DNA from 2 places in the Agromyces chitinivorans genome. Region 1 is predicted to be linked to the other one. Evidence: riboswitches for the same ligand, from Rfam matches in the RefSeq annotation. Region 1 holds a riboswitch; the other holds the start of a gene.
The links. Region 1 has a riboswitch for glycine ahead of gcvT (glycine cleavage system aminomethyltransferase GcvT). Riboswitches for the same ligand answer to the same signal wherever they lie in the genome.
Positions count from the first base shown of each region.

Region 1 (6,424 bases):
TCGAGCCCGCGCGCCAGGCCGGAGTCGTCGCGGTCGAACCGCGCGCCGAACCGGATCAGGTCGCGCACGCGCGCCGGTCCCTCCTCGCACAGCACGCGCACGGCGGCCGGGTCGCAGTGCCCGGCCCCGGCGCGCAGCGTGTCGAGCACGTGGGCGTCGACCGAGTCGTCGGGGAAGAGCGCGGCCGCGATGCCGCCCTGCGCGTAGCGCGTGCTGCCCTCGTCGAGCGCACCCTTCGTGACCACCGTCACGCGGTGGCCCGCGTCGGCGGCGCGCACGGCGGCGAGCAGGCCCGCGAGCCCGCTGCCGACCACGACCACGGCCGCCATGGTCAGTCCGTCGTGCCGGGGGAGGGCGCCGCGATGGCGTCGGAGACGCGCGTGCCGGCCTTCGCGACGGCGCCGGCGGGCGGCTTGGCCGCCAGCATCCGCTCGAGTGCCACCCGCGCGTGGCCCGCGACGTCCTCGGGCACGGTGATGGGGTTCACCGTGCGGCCCTCGACGAGCTCCTCCAGCACCCAGGCCAGGTAGCCGGGGTGGATGCGGTACATCGTCGAGCACGGGCAGACGACGGGGTCGAGGCAGAAGATCTCGTGCTCGGGGTGCTCGGCGGCGAGGCGCTGCACGAGGTTGATCTCGGTGCCGATCGCGAAGCTCGACCCCGCGGGGGCGGCGTTGATGGCCTTCACGATGAAGTCGGTCGAGCCGTAGCCGTCGGCCGCGTCGACCACGGGCATCGGGCACTCGGGGTGCACGATGACCTGCACGCCCGGGTGCTCGGCGCGCGCGGTCTCGATCTGGTCGACCGTGAAGCGCTTGTGCACCGAGCAGAAGCCGTGCCAGAGGATCACCCGCGCGTCGTGCAGCTCGTCCTCGGTCGAGCCGCCGAGCGGCTTGCGCGGGTTCCACATCGGCATGTGCTCCAGCGGCACGCCCATCGCCTTGGCCGTGTTGCGGCCGAGGTGCTGGTCGGGGAAGAACAGCACGCGCTGCCCGCGCTCGAACGCCCACTCGAGCACCGTCTCGGCGTTCGACGAGGTGCAGACGATGCCGCCGCGCTCACCGCAGAAGCCCTTGAGCGCCGCCGACGAGTTCATGTAGGTCACCGGGATGACCGGCACGCGGCCGTCGGCGTCGGGCTCGGTGCCGTAGACCTCCTCGAGCTGCTCCCAGCACTCCATGACGGAGTCGAGGTCGGCCATGTCGGCCATCGAGCAGCCGGCCGCGAGGTTGGGCAGGATCACGGCCTGCTCGGCGCCCGAGAGCATGTCTGCGGTCTCGGCCATGAAGTGCACGCCGCAGAACACGATCGCCTCGGCCTCGGGCTTCGCCTTGGCGGCGTTCGCGAGCTGGAACGAGTCGCCCACGAAGTCGGCGTGCCGCACCACCTCGTCGCGCTGGTAGAAGTGGCCGAGCACGACGACGCGGTCGCCGAGAGTCGCCTTGGCGGCCTCGATGCGCGCGTGCAGCTCGTCCTGCGAGGCCGTGCGGTACGACTCGGGCAGGTCGCCCTGGCGCGGCGAGCCGGTGGGGATCACGTCGCCCATCGACGAGCCGGGACCGTAGCCGATCGGCCCGCGGTCGAACTCCCACGGGCCCTTCGCGAGTTCGGGGGTGCAGGTCGCGCCGGCCTTCGACCCGGTCTGGATGAGCCGGATGCTGCGGTCGACGGATGCCGCGCGACGGGTCTCCACCTCGTCGCGGGCGGGGGGCGTTGCGATGGTCATGCTCTCATCCTCGGGTGGGGCAGGATCGGGTCGGACTCGACCCGATCGTCGTGCGCGCTGCGCAGCGCGCGGGTTCGGGCGAGCGGCCCGGCGTCGGCCAGGTCGATCGAGGCGTCGTACCGGTACAGCTTGGGCGGCCGGTGCGGGGTGCCCGACAGGCGCTCGCCGGTGTCGACGAGCGTGCCGGACGCTTCCATCGTGCGACGGAAGTTCGCGGGGTCGAGGCGGCGCTGCAGCACCGCCTCGTGCACCTCGCGCAGCTGCGCGAGCGTGAAGGTCTCGCCGAGGAACGCGTGCGCGATGCGCGCGTACTCCATCTTCGTGCGGAGCCGCCAGAGCGCGTACTCGACGATGCGGTTGTGGTCGAAGGCGAGCCGCCCGAGCGAGTCGGCGGCGCACCAGCGCACGTTCTCGTCGGCGGTGGCGCGCTCGGCCTCGTCCGACTGCACGAGTGCCCAGTACACGACCGACACCACGCGCCCGCCGGGGGAGCGTCCGATCGCACCGAACGTGTAGAGCTGCTCGAGGTACTTCGGCGCGAGGCCGGTCGTCTCGCCGAGGGTGCGCGCCGCGGCATCCGACAGCTCCTCGTCGTCGGGCAGCCAGCCGCCGGGCAGCGCCCAGTCGTCGAGGTAGGGGTCGCGCGTGCGGCGCACCAGCGGAATCCAGAGCGTGGGCAGTCCGGATGCCTCGTCGCGGCGCAGCGCGAAGATCACCGTCGACACGGCGAGGCGCGCGTCGTGCGTGCCCACGGGCTCCACCGGCATCCGCCCCACCCCCTAAGTGTCAGTCTGACTCGAAGACCGCGTCCATCTTAGTGTCACCCTGACCCGAACACAAACCGCCCCCGCGAACTTCCAGACCCGTCAATTCCCTGCGCTTTGGCGAGCCAGACCGCAGTTTCCTGACGGGTCTTGCGTGTCGGGTCACGTAGGTGGCTCGAGACCCGTCAGAAAACTGCGCTCCCAGCGGGGAGAGCGCAGCTTCTTGACGGGTCTCAGCGGGGCGGGGAACCAGGTCTGCCGCGTCTCTGGTCTTCAGGTGCGAGGCATGCGGAGTCGGCGTTCGATTCGCTCCACCGCGTCGCAGGAGGCCGTCGTCGTGAGCGTCGCGTCAACGTCGTCCGAGGTCAGGCGGATCATGTGCCAACCCGCGTCCTGGAGCCGTTCGATGCGTCGGATGTCACGACGGAAGCGTTCGCGCTCGCGATGCGTGTCGCCCTCGTACTCCACTCCGAGAAGGTCGTCCGGGTACGCGAGGTCGATCTCTGCGATGAGTTCGCCCTTCTCGTCGACGACTGGATGGTTCAGCACCGGCTCCGGCAATCCTGCACGGCAGAGCATGAGCCGAGCTTCGGTCTCCTTCGGTGAACGGGCGCCCGCGCGGACGTCGACGAGTGCATCGCGGGCGCGAGCCGCTCCGCGAAGGCGCGGCGTTCGCTCGATCGAACGCTGGAGCGCCTCGTCCTCGGTGAGGGCAGGGAGATCGCCGTAGGACCCGCGGGGCGACACCAAGTAGTCGCCGACCACGATGAGCTCGTCGACGGAGAGCATCCCGGCGAGGTGGCGCCAGGTGGTCGGAGCATCCGTCACCAGCAGGCCATCGACCTCGATGACCTTGGTGCATCGGCTCGACAGCTCGTGCCCGACGACCCCGCGAGTGCGGGGCCCGCGCCACTTCCCGACGCTCGAGACGTGGACACGCGGGTCTCGTTCCAGCCTGCGGGGGAGCGGACAGCCTAAGAGCAGTGCGGCCGTGGTGTGGCTGAAGCACTGACCCTCGGCGAGTCGCACCTGATAGGCCGACGCGAGCGGTGGTGCGTCTTGGGCGGACCGAACCCCGTGGAACGGAGCCACGATGTCGGGTGCGGCGAGCCGCCGATGTCCGACGCCGTGCTTCGCGGCATCCCCAGTCGTGAATGACACGCGGGACACGAGATCGGCGGGGAGTCGGCTCGGACTTCGCATGCTGACACTGTCTCCAACGAGCCGGACTTCGGCGGTGCCGCATGCGCACACCCCCCGAGAGGGTGCCCGTTCGCGCCTGTGGAGGACCTACCCCTGGTCGCCGATACAACGCCCGTCAAGAACCTGCGTTCTCAGCGCTGGGAGTGCAGGCTCTTGACGGGTCTCGAGACCACGGGGACGGGTCGTGCGCGAGACCCGTCAAGAAACTGCGCCATGAGGCGCGAGAGCGCAGGAGATTGACGGGTCTGGGGCCGGACCGGGCTCGCGCGCAGCGCGGGGCGAGGATTCCCGGATTCGGTTGGTAGGCTGTGCGCACAATCGCATATCGGGCCATCGACGCGTTGCGGGAGAGCCGGCTGGGCCGGCACCGAAGGAGCAAGCCTCCCCGCCAATCTCTCAGGTCACAGACCGCAGCGAGCAGGCCGCTCTGAAAAGCGGATGCCACGAGCATCCCGCCCACGGTGAAAGCGCACCCCACGGGGTCCGTGAAACTCTCAGGCACATGACAGAGGGGGAGTTCTCGACCGCGGCAGCATGCCGCGCGCGCCGTGCGACGACAGGAGAACTCCGTGACCGAACGCCTGAGCCCCCTCGATGCGATCCACCGCGCCGCCGGCGCGACCTTCACCGACTTCGCGGGCTGGCAGATGCCCGTGCGCTATTCGTCCGACCTCGCCGAGCACAAGGCGGTCCGCACCGCGGCGGGCATCTTCGACCTCTCGCACATGGGCGAGATCGTGGTCGTCGGGCCCGAGGCCGACCGCGCGCTCGACTACGCGCTCGCCGGCAAGCTCTCGGCCAGCGCCGAGGGTCAGGCGAAGTACACGCTGCTGCTCGCGCGCCACGGCGGCGTGATCGACGACCTCGTGGTCTACCGCACGGGGGCCGACCGCTTCCTCGTCGTCGCCAACGCCGCCAACGCCGCCCACGTCGCCGACGAGCTGCGCGCCCGCACGGCGCCGTTCGACTGCGAGGTGTTCGACGAGTCCGACGACGTCGCCCTTGTCGCGGTGCAGGGGCCGAAGGCCCTCGAGATCCTCACCACGACGCCCGGCTTCGGCATCCAGGGCGACGGCAACGACCACGACGACTTCGTGCATGCCGTCACCGGAATGAAGTACTACCGCGCCGTCGCGGCCGAGTTCGCCGAGCAGCCGGTGCTCGTCGCGCGCACCGGCTACACGGGCGAGGACGGCTTCGAGCTCTACGTCTCGCCCGACCAGGCGCCCGCCCTCTGGGAGGCGCTCGTCGAGGCCGGCGAGCCGCTCGGGCTCGTGCCGGCGGGCCTGGCCAGCCGCGACACGCTGCGCCTCGAGGCGGGCATGCCGCTCTACGGGCACGAGCTCACCCGCGACACGTTCCCGGCGCAGGCGGGGCTCGGGCGCGTCGTCGCGCTCGCCAAGGAGGTCGACTTCGTCGGCCGCGCCGCGAGCGAGGAGGGGCCGGCGGCGGATGCCCCGGTGCTGGTCGGGCTCGCGAGCGAGGGCCGCCGCGCGGGCCGCGCCGGGTACGCGCTGTTCGACGGCGAGGGGGCGGATGCCTCCGAGGTCGGCGTGATCACGAGCGGCGCGCTGTCGCCCACGCTCGGCCACCCGATCGCCATGGCCTACGTCGCTCCGCGTCACGCGGCGACGGGCACCGCGCTGTATGTCGACGTGCGCGGCACGCGCATCGCCGCATCCGTCGTCGACCTGCCCTTCTACCGCCGCGAGCAGTAGCCGCGCCGTCCGGCGAACCCGCCACCCACCACGAACCGCACCGCCCACCGAGCACCGCGACCCACCGATCCGAGGGGAACCCCATGACCGACCTGAACGACCTGAAGTACACGAGCGACCACGAGTGGGTGCTCGTCGACGAGGATCCCGCGGAGGGCGTCGACGCGGGCGGCGTGGTCGTGGGCATCACCGCCTACGCCGCCGAGAAGCTGGGCGACGTCGTGTTCGTCGAGCTGCCCGCGGTCGGCACGGCCGTCGCCGCAGGCGACGTCGTGGGCGAGATCGAGTCGACGAAGTCGGTGGGCGAGCTCATCTCGCCGGTCGACGGCACCGTGACCGAGGTGAACGAGCGCGCGGTCGAGGAGCCCGAGCTGCTCAACAGCGACCCCTTCGGCGACGGCTGGCTGATCAAGGTCACGGTCGCGGAGATCCCGGCGGACCTGCTGAGCCTCGAGCAGTACCGCGAGGTCACGGGCGAGTGAGCGGCACGTACGACCTCGACGCCTTCGGCCGTCGCCACATCGGCACGACCCGCGACGACCAGGCGCTGATGCTGGCGACCCTCGGCTACGACTCGCTCGACGCGCTCGTCGACGCGGCGGTGCCGAGCTCGATCCAGATGCGCGAGGTCATCTCCTCGTCCATCCCCGAGGCCGCGACCGAGCGGCAGGCGCTCGCCGAGCTCCGCGCGATCGCCGACGAGAACACCGTGCGCACGTCGATGATCGGCCTGGGCTACTTCGGCACGATCACCCCGGCCGTGATCCAGCGCAACGTGCTCGAGAACCCCTCCTGGTACACGGCCTACACGCCGTACCAGCCCGAGATCTCGCAGGGCCGCCTCGAGGCGATGCTGAACTTCCAGACCATGGTCGCCGACCTCACCGGGCTCGACACGGCGAACGCCTCGATGCTCGACGAGGGCACCGCGGTGGTCGAGGGGATGCTCCTGGCACGCCGCGCCTCGAAGGCGAAGACGGCCCGGTTCGTGGTCGACGCCGACGCGCTGCCGC
Region 1 is NZ_JBEPJZ010000002.1:811,406-817,829, reverse strand. Features, by position in the region: gene nadB (L-aspartate oxidase) at 1-329, opposite strand, end outside; gene nadA (quinolinate synthase NadA) at 332-1,726, opposite strand; gene ABZK10_RS16560 (NUDIX hydrolase) at 1,723-2,493, opposite strand; gene ABZK10_RS16555 (putative endonuclease domain-containing protein) at 2,764-3,255, opposite strand; glycine riboswitch at 4,028-4,114, shown strand; glycine riboswitch at 4,116-4,209, shown strand; gene gcvT (glycine cleavage system aminomethyltransferase GcvT) at 4,263-5,411, shown strand; gene gcvH (glycine cleavage system protein GcvH) at 5,495-5,893, shown strand; gene gcvP (aminomethyl-transferring glycine dehydrogenase) at 5,962-6,424, shown strand, end outside.

Region 2 (6,424 bases), on a different contig from region 1:
CCGAACACCCCGATGGCGCGGCGGAGGCCGGGCAGGGCGGTTCCGACGCGCCGCGCGCGTCGCGGTGCGACCTGCGTCGCCTCCCCCGCCCCGTCTGCCATGGTTCCCCGTTCCCGCCGTTCGGCCGGTTTCGTCACGATCGTCACATCCGTCACATCCGCAACGTCAGCCACAGTAACAACGGACCGCCTGATCCTCGGTATTGCCGGCCGACGTGGTGCTCGGCCCCCGGACGAGGGACGTGCCGAGCGCGACGCTACCCGGGGTCCGGGCCCCCGCCGGGAGCGCCGACGGCCCGTCGCGGGATCGGTTCCGGCCTCGTTTTGGAATCTGGCGGAACTGCCCGTATGCTTGGCTGTCGGCGGTCGCGTCCAGCGCGACACCCGGCCCCATCGTTTAGCGGCCTAGGACACCGCCCTTTCACGGCGGCAGCACGGGTTCGAATCCCGTTGGGGTCACGCTGAACGAAGGTTACAATTCAATACGCAAGGCCCTGTGGCGCAGTTGGTTAGCGTGCCGCCCTGTCACGGCGGAGGTCGCGGGTTCAAGTCCCGTCAGGGTCGCTTCGGCGGATGGGCTCTCCTCGAGAGCCCATCTCCGTATGGGGAACATCTTCGGATGCCCCGCCTGAAACGCATCGTCGGATGCACCAGGCTCTGTAGCTCAGTTGGTAGAGCGCACGACTGAAAATCGTGAGGTCACGGGATCGACGCCCGTCGGAGCCACCAGAACGAGAAGCCCGGGTTCGCCCGGGCTTCTTCGCGTCTCCGGGTGCCGCGGCGCGGCACCGCCCCGCCGCGCTCAGCACTCGATGACGTTCACGGCGAGTCCGCCGAGCGAGGTCTCCTTGTACTTGCGCTTCATGTCGGCGCCGGTCTCGCGCATGGTCGCGATGGCCTGGTCGAGCGAGACGTGGTGCGTGCCGTCGCCGTGCAGGGCGATGCGCGCGGCGTTGATCGCGGTGCTGCTCGCGATGGCGTTGCGCTCGATGCACGGGATCTGCACGAGCCCGCCGATCGGGTCGCAGGTGAGGCCGAGGTGGTGCTCGATGCCGATCTCGGCGGCGTTCTCGACCTGCTCCGGGGTGCCGCCGAGCAGCGCGCAGAGCCCCGCGGCCGCCATGGAGCAGGCCGAGCCGACCTCGCCCTGGCAGCCGACCTCCGCGCCCGAGATCGACGCGTTGCGCTTCAGCAGCAGGCCGATGGCCGCGGCCGTCAGCAGGAAGCGCACCACGGCGTCGTCGCCGAGCTCGCCGACGAACCGGTCGGCGTAGTGCAGCACCGCGGGCACGATGCCCGCCGCGCCGTTCGTCGGCGCGGTCACCACGCGGCCGCCCGCGGCGTTCTCCTCGTTGACCGCGAGCGCCCACAGGCTGACCCAGTCCATCGCGCCGCTCGGACCCGACTCGCCCGCCGCGGACAGCTTCCGGGCGAGGCCGGGCGCGCGCCGGCGCACGCGCAGCGATCCCGGCAGGAACTCCGCCTCCGCGGAACATCCGCGCTCGACGCACTCCCGCATGACGCGCCAGACCCGCAGCAGCTCCTCGCGGACCTCGGCCTCGGGCCGCCGCGCGCACTCGTTCGCGAGCATCGCCTGCGCGATGTCGATCCCCTCGGCTCGACACGTCGCGAGCAGCTCGGCGCCGGACGCGAACGGGAACGGCACGTCCGCGCGCTGCTCGACGACGGTCGGGCGGCCGCCGAGGTCGTCGGCGACGAAACCGCCGCCCACGGAGTAGTACGTCGCCGTGCGCAGCGTCGCGCCGGCGCCGTCGAACGCCTCGCAGGTCAGGGCGTTCGGGTGCCCCGGCAGCCGCTTCCGGCGGTGGAGGACCACGTCCTCGTCGGGATCGAACGCGATGCGCTGCGACCCGCCGAGCAGCAGCGTCCGCTCCGCCGCGACCCGCGCCACCCGGGCGCCGACACTCGCCGCGTCGACCGTCTCCGGGTGCTCGCCGGCGAGGCCGAGGACGACCGCGGCATCCGACCCGTGCCCACGCCCCGTGGCACCGAGCGAGCCGAGGAGCTCGACCCGCACGCGCGCGACCTCCGCGAGCATCCCGTCCGCGGCGAGGCCGTCGACGAACCTGCGAGCGGCGCGCATCGGCCCGACCGTGTGCGAGGAGGACGGCCCGATGCCGATCGTGAACAGGTCCAGCGCGCTCGGCATCGGCGCGGACTCCGCGATCGGGGACGCGGCTGCGGGCCGCATCCGCTCTGCTGCGGTCGTCGGAGGGTGGGTCATCGGAACTCCCGGGTCGGGGCCGGCCGCGCCGGCGTCGGGTGGTTCCTCCCCGCTCTGTCGATGACCTGAGAGATTCGCGCGGCTCGCGCCGCCTTGCCCCGTCGGTGAGCAGACCGTGGCCTGCTGCTTTCCAGAGTTCCCTGTCGTGGCGGTACGGGTGCCTGAGAGATTCCCGGGGAGGGGCTTGCTCCTACGGCGCCGCCCGGGCGGACCCGGCGGGCTCTCCCGCCACGATGCGGGTATTCAGTTCGCTGTTCGTCACGCTAACACGCGGCGCGTCAGCGCGCGCCCGAGGCAACGACCTCGATCACCCCGTCGTCCAGCCCCGGCGCCGGTTCGGCACCGCCGAGGCCGAGCACCGTCGACCAGAAGTACCGGCGCCACACCGGGGCCAGGCCCGCATCGTGGATCGGCAGGACCCACCGCGGCGCGACGCGACGCACGAACTCGACGGTGTCGCCGAGGCGCGCCCACGGCGCGGCGATCGGCACCGCCAGCAGGTCGACCCCCTCCGGCACCGCCGCGTACGAATCGCCCGGATGGAACAGCGAGACCCCGTCGCGCTCGGCGAGCACGAACCCGAGGTTGCCCGGCACGGGCAGCTCCGGGTGGATGGCATCGTGCGTGCCGCCGACCGCGCGCACCGTGAGCCCGGGCAGGTCGAGGTGCCGCCCCGCCTCCATCGCGACGGTCGCGCTCCAGCGCTCCCCCGCCCTCGCGATGACCTCCGGCAGTGCGCAGAGCACCGCGTTCGGATTGCGCGCGTGCAGCGCGGCGAGCCGGTCGGGATCGAAGTGGTCGGCGTGGGCGTGCGTGACGGCGACCACGTCGACCCCCTCGAGCGCGAACGCCGACTCGTCGGCGTACGACCCCGGATCCAGCAGCATCCGCACCTCGTCGCACTCGACGAGCAGCGCCGCATGACCGTGACGGGTGACCCTCATCGCGCGCACCCGACCGCCGGTTCGGCCGGACGCGTCATCCGAGGATCCAGGACCACGTGTCGCGCGTGTACTGCTTCACCTCGGTCGAGGGCCCGATCGCGGGTGGGAACCGGTCGCGCCACTCGTAGGGCCGGGTGGCGTCGATGATCATGCGCGAGTTCGTGCCCTTGCGATCGGGATGGATCGCGGGGTCGAGGTGTCCGCTCAGCGCCCCGGTGAGGATGATCGTGTCGCGCTCCGGATCCGCCCGCGTCGAGACCGCCCAGATCACCTCGTGCAGGTCGGTGATGTCGATGTCGTCGTCGACCACCACCACGATGCGACCGAGGTAGTTGGCCTGGCGCACCTGCGCCGCGACCGTGCCGACCTGCCGCGAGTGCCCCTGGTACTTCTGGGAGATCGCGATGACGTTGAAGAGCCGGCAGCCGCCGACGCTGTGCGTCCAGGCCGCGGTCACGCCGGGGATCCCCGCGGCCGTGATCTCGCGCTTGAGATTGGCACTGCGGCCGTACTGCTGGAACCGCTGGGCCTCGTAGGGCGGCTTCTCGGGCGGGCAGCCGAGGATGATCGGGTTGTTGCGGTAGTAGACCGCACTCACCTCGAACACCGGCTCGGGTCGCGCGGTCGAGGCGTAGTACCCCGTCCACTCGCCGAACGGCCCTTCGATGCGCTCCTTGTCGTGGCGGAGGAACCCCTCGATCGCGATCTCGGCGTCGGCGGGGATCGGCAGGCCCGTGAACCGGCCGGTTATGGTCGGGATCGGGCTGCCCTGCACACCTCCGACCCACTCGAGCTCGTTCACCCCGTTCGGGATCTCGAGGCCGCTCGCCATGAACTGCAGCGGATCGAGCCCGGCGACGATCACGGCGGGCATGTCTTCGCCGTTGTCGAAGTAGCCGTCGCGGTGGAGGCGGCCGTGCTTGCCGGGCGAGATGTACAGCCCCGTGGTGCGCTCGTCGTGCACCTGCACGCGGTACGCGCCCATGTTCACGATGCCGTCGTCGCGGCCGCGCGTGATGATGCCGCAGCCGGTGCCGATGTACGGGCCGCCGTCCTCCGGGTGCCAGAGCGGGGTGGGGAACTTCCACAGGTCGATGTCGTCGCCGGTCATCACGTTCTCGGTGATCGGGCCCTCCGCCACCTCCTCGGTCGGCAGCGGCACGGCCTCGTCGAGGTGCCGGCCCCACGCGTCGCAGAGCGCGAACGTGCCGATGTCGGCGGGGAGCCCGAGCGTCGCCGCGAGTCGCGCGCGGTTGCCGAGCGAGTTCACCAGCACCCGCCACCCCGGCTCGTAGCCCGGGATGCGGTCGAACAGCACCGCAGGCGAGTCCTCGGTGTGGTGCAGCATCTCCGAGACGTGGCCGATGCTCGCCTCGGCGTCGACGCCCTCCACCACGCGCAGCTCGCCGAGCCGATCCATCTCCGCGAGCCACCGGCGCAGCCCGGTCGGCGCGTCGCCGCGGTCGTCGAAGGGCACCGCCTCCGCGTCACCGCGTCCGGGCATCGAATGGGTCGTCAGGGTGTCGGTCACGAGTCCTCCTCGATCGTGCTGATGCTGATGCTGATGCGGCCGGGACGGCGGGGCGGGCGGACGCCCACGCCTCCCGGGGTCATTCGAACGCCCCGCGACCGGGTTGCCACGGCGTGAGCTTCTGCTGCGCCCACGCCGCGAGTCCCTGGATCGCGACGGCGATGATCATGATGATGAAGATGGGTACGAACATCTGCGCGGTGAGGTACTCGATCGCGAAGAGCTCGATCATGCCGCCCACGCCGACCAGCGTCGACGTGATCTCCGCCACGATCACGCCCGACCACGCCTCCGCGAACGCCTGGCGGCCACCGGCCACCATGAACGGCGAGGCGGCGGGCAGGACGATGCCGCGGATGATCTGCCGCTCGTTCGCCGTGTAGGCGACGCCGGCGTCGATGAGCGCCTTGTCGACCGCCCGGACGCCGGCCATGGTGTTGATGATCACCGGCCAGACCGCGGAGAGGACGACGTACGCGTACCGGAACTGCCAGTCGAAGCCGAGCACGATGATCATGAGCGGCACGAGTGCCACGTGCGGCAGGGAGTACAGGAACGTCACGTACGGGTCGAGTGCGAATGCCACCGGCTTCCACCGGCCCATCGCGATGCCGATCGGCAGGCCGATGGCGAGTGCCGTGGCGAGGCCCGCGACGAGCAGCAGCAAGGAGGTGAGCAGCGGCCCCCAGACGACGCCGGTGACGAACAACTGGTCCCACGCCGCCACGAAGATCTCCGACGGCGGCGCGGTGAGCGCCCGGTTGATGTCCTTGGCGGTGAACTCCCAGAGCAGGAGCACGAACACGAGCATGCCGACCCGGATGCTCCACTGCCCGACGGGCGTGCTCGTGAAGCGGTTCTTGCGCGACGCACGGCGCAGGTGCGCCTGCGCGGCCTCGGTCTGGGCGCTCATTGGCGCACCCCCTTGATCCGGGTCAGCCACGATCGGCGATGTGCATGGTTCCACGGCTCGGTCAACCGGACGTTGAGCCGGGCCATGAACTCCTGGATCACGACGGCGATGAGGCCGAGCAGCACGATCGCCACGAACATCGCGTCGATCTGGAAGTACTTGGCGTACAGCGTGATCAGGTTGCCGATGCCGCCCGCCGAGGTCGCGACCTCCGCGAGGACGACGCCGGTGAGCCCCTGCCCGAGACCGAGCCGGAACCCGCTGAAGACGTAGGGCAGGCTCGACCGCAGCATGATGCTCCGGTAGACCTTGAACGGCGACGCGCGGAACGCGCGGCCCACGTCGAGCAGTCCCCGCGGCACCTCCTTTCCGCCGAGGTAGGTGTTCAGCAGGATCGGGAACACCGCACCGAGGAAGACGATGCCCACCCGCATCTCGAAGCTGATGCCCAGCCAGAGCACGAGCACCGGGATGAGCGTGATGCGCGGCGTGGAGTAGAGCGCGTAGACGTAGGGCGCCAGCGCGATCTCGACGACCTTGCTGAACGACATCAGCAGTCCGAGCGGCACGCCGACCACCACGGAGAGCGCCATGCCCGCGAACAGGCCGCGGAGCGTCTCGCCGAGCGCCGGCAGGATGTCGGGGACGAAGTTCTCGACCGCCGCCTGGGCGATCGCCGACGGGCTCGAGATGACCAGCGGCATGTCGCGCCCGAAGTACTCCCAGACCGAGAGGAACAGCAGCAGCGAGAGCGCGCGGATCGTCCAGGGGCTCCGGAGGACGCGCTGCACG
Region 2 is NZ_JBEPJZ010000001.1:372,134-378,557, forward strand. Features, by position in the region: gene ABZK10_RS01815 (M23 family metallopeptidase) at 1-101, opposite strand, end outside; tRNA gene ABZK10_RS01820 (tRNA-Glu) at 386-458, shown strand; tRNA gene ABZK10_RS01825 (tRNA-Asp) at 490-563, shown strand; tRNA gene ABZK10_RS01830 (tRNA-Phe) at 653-728, shown strand; gene ABZK10_RS01835 (L-serine ammonia-lyase) at 802-2,169, opposite strand; glycine riboswitch at 2,297-2,380, opposite strand; glycine riboswitch at 2,384-2,482, opposite strand; gene ABZK10_RS01840 (MBL fold metallo-hydrolase) at 2,523-3,188, opposite strand; gene ABZK10_RS01845 (UbiD family decarboxylase) at 3,223-4,719, opposite strand; gene ABZK10_RS01850 (ABC transporter permease) at 4,799-5,632, opposite strand; gene ABZK10_RS01855 (ABC transporter permease) at 5,629-6,424, opposite strand, start outside.
Region 2: linked by a shared signal. The riboswitch ahead of ABZK10_RS01835 (L-serine ammonia-lyase) and the one ahead of gcvT (glycine cleavage system aminomethyltransferase GcvT) in region 1 are both predicted to bind glycine.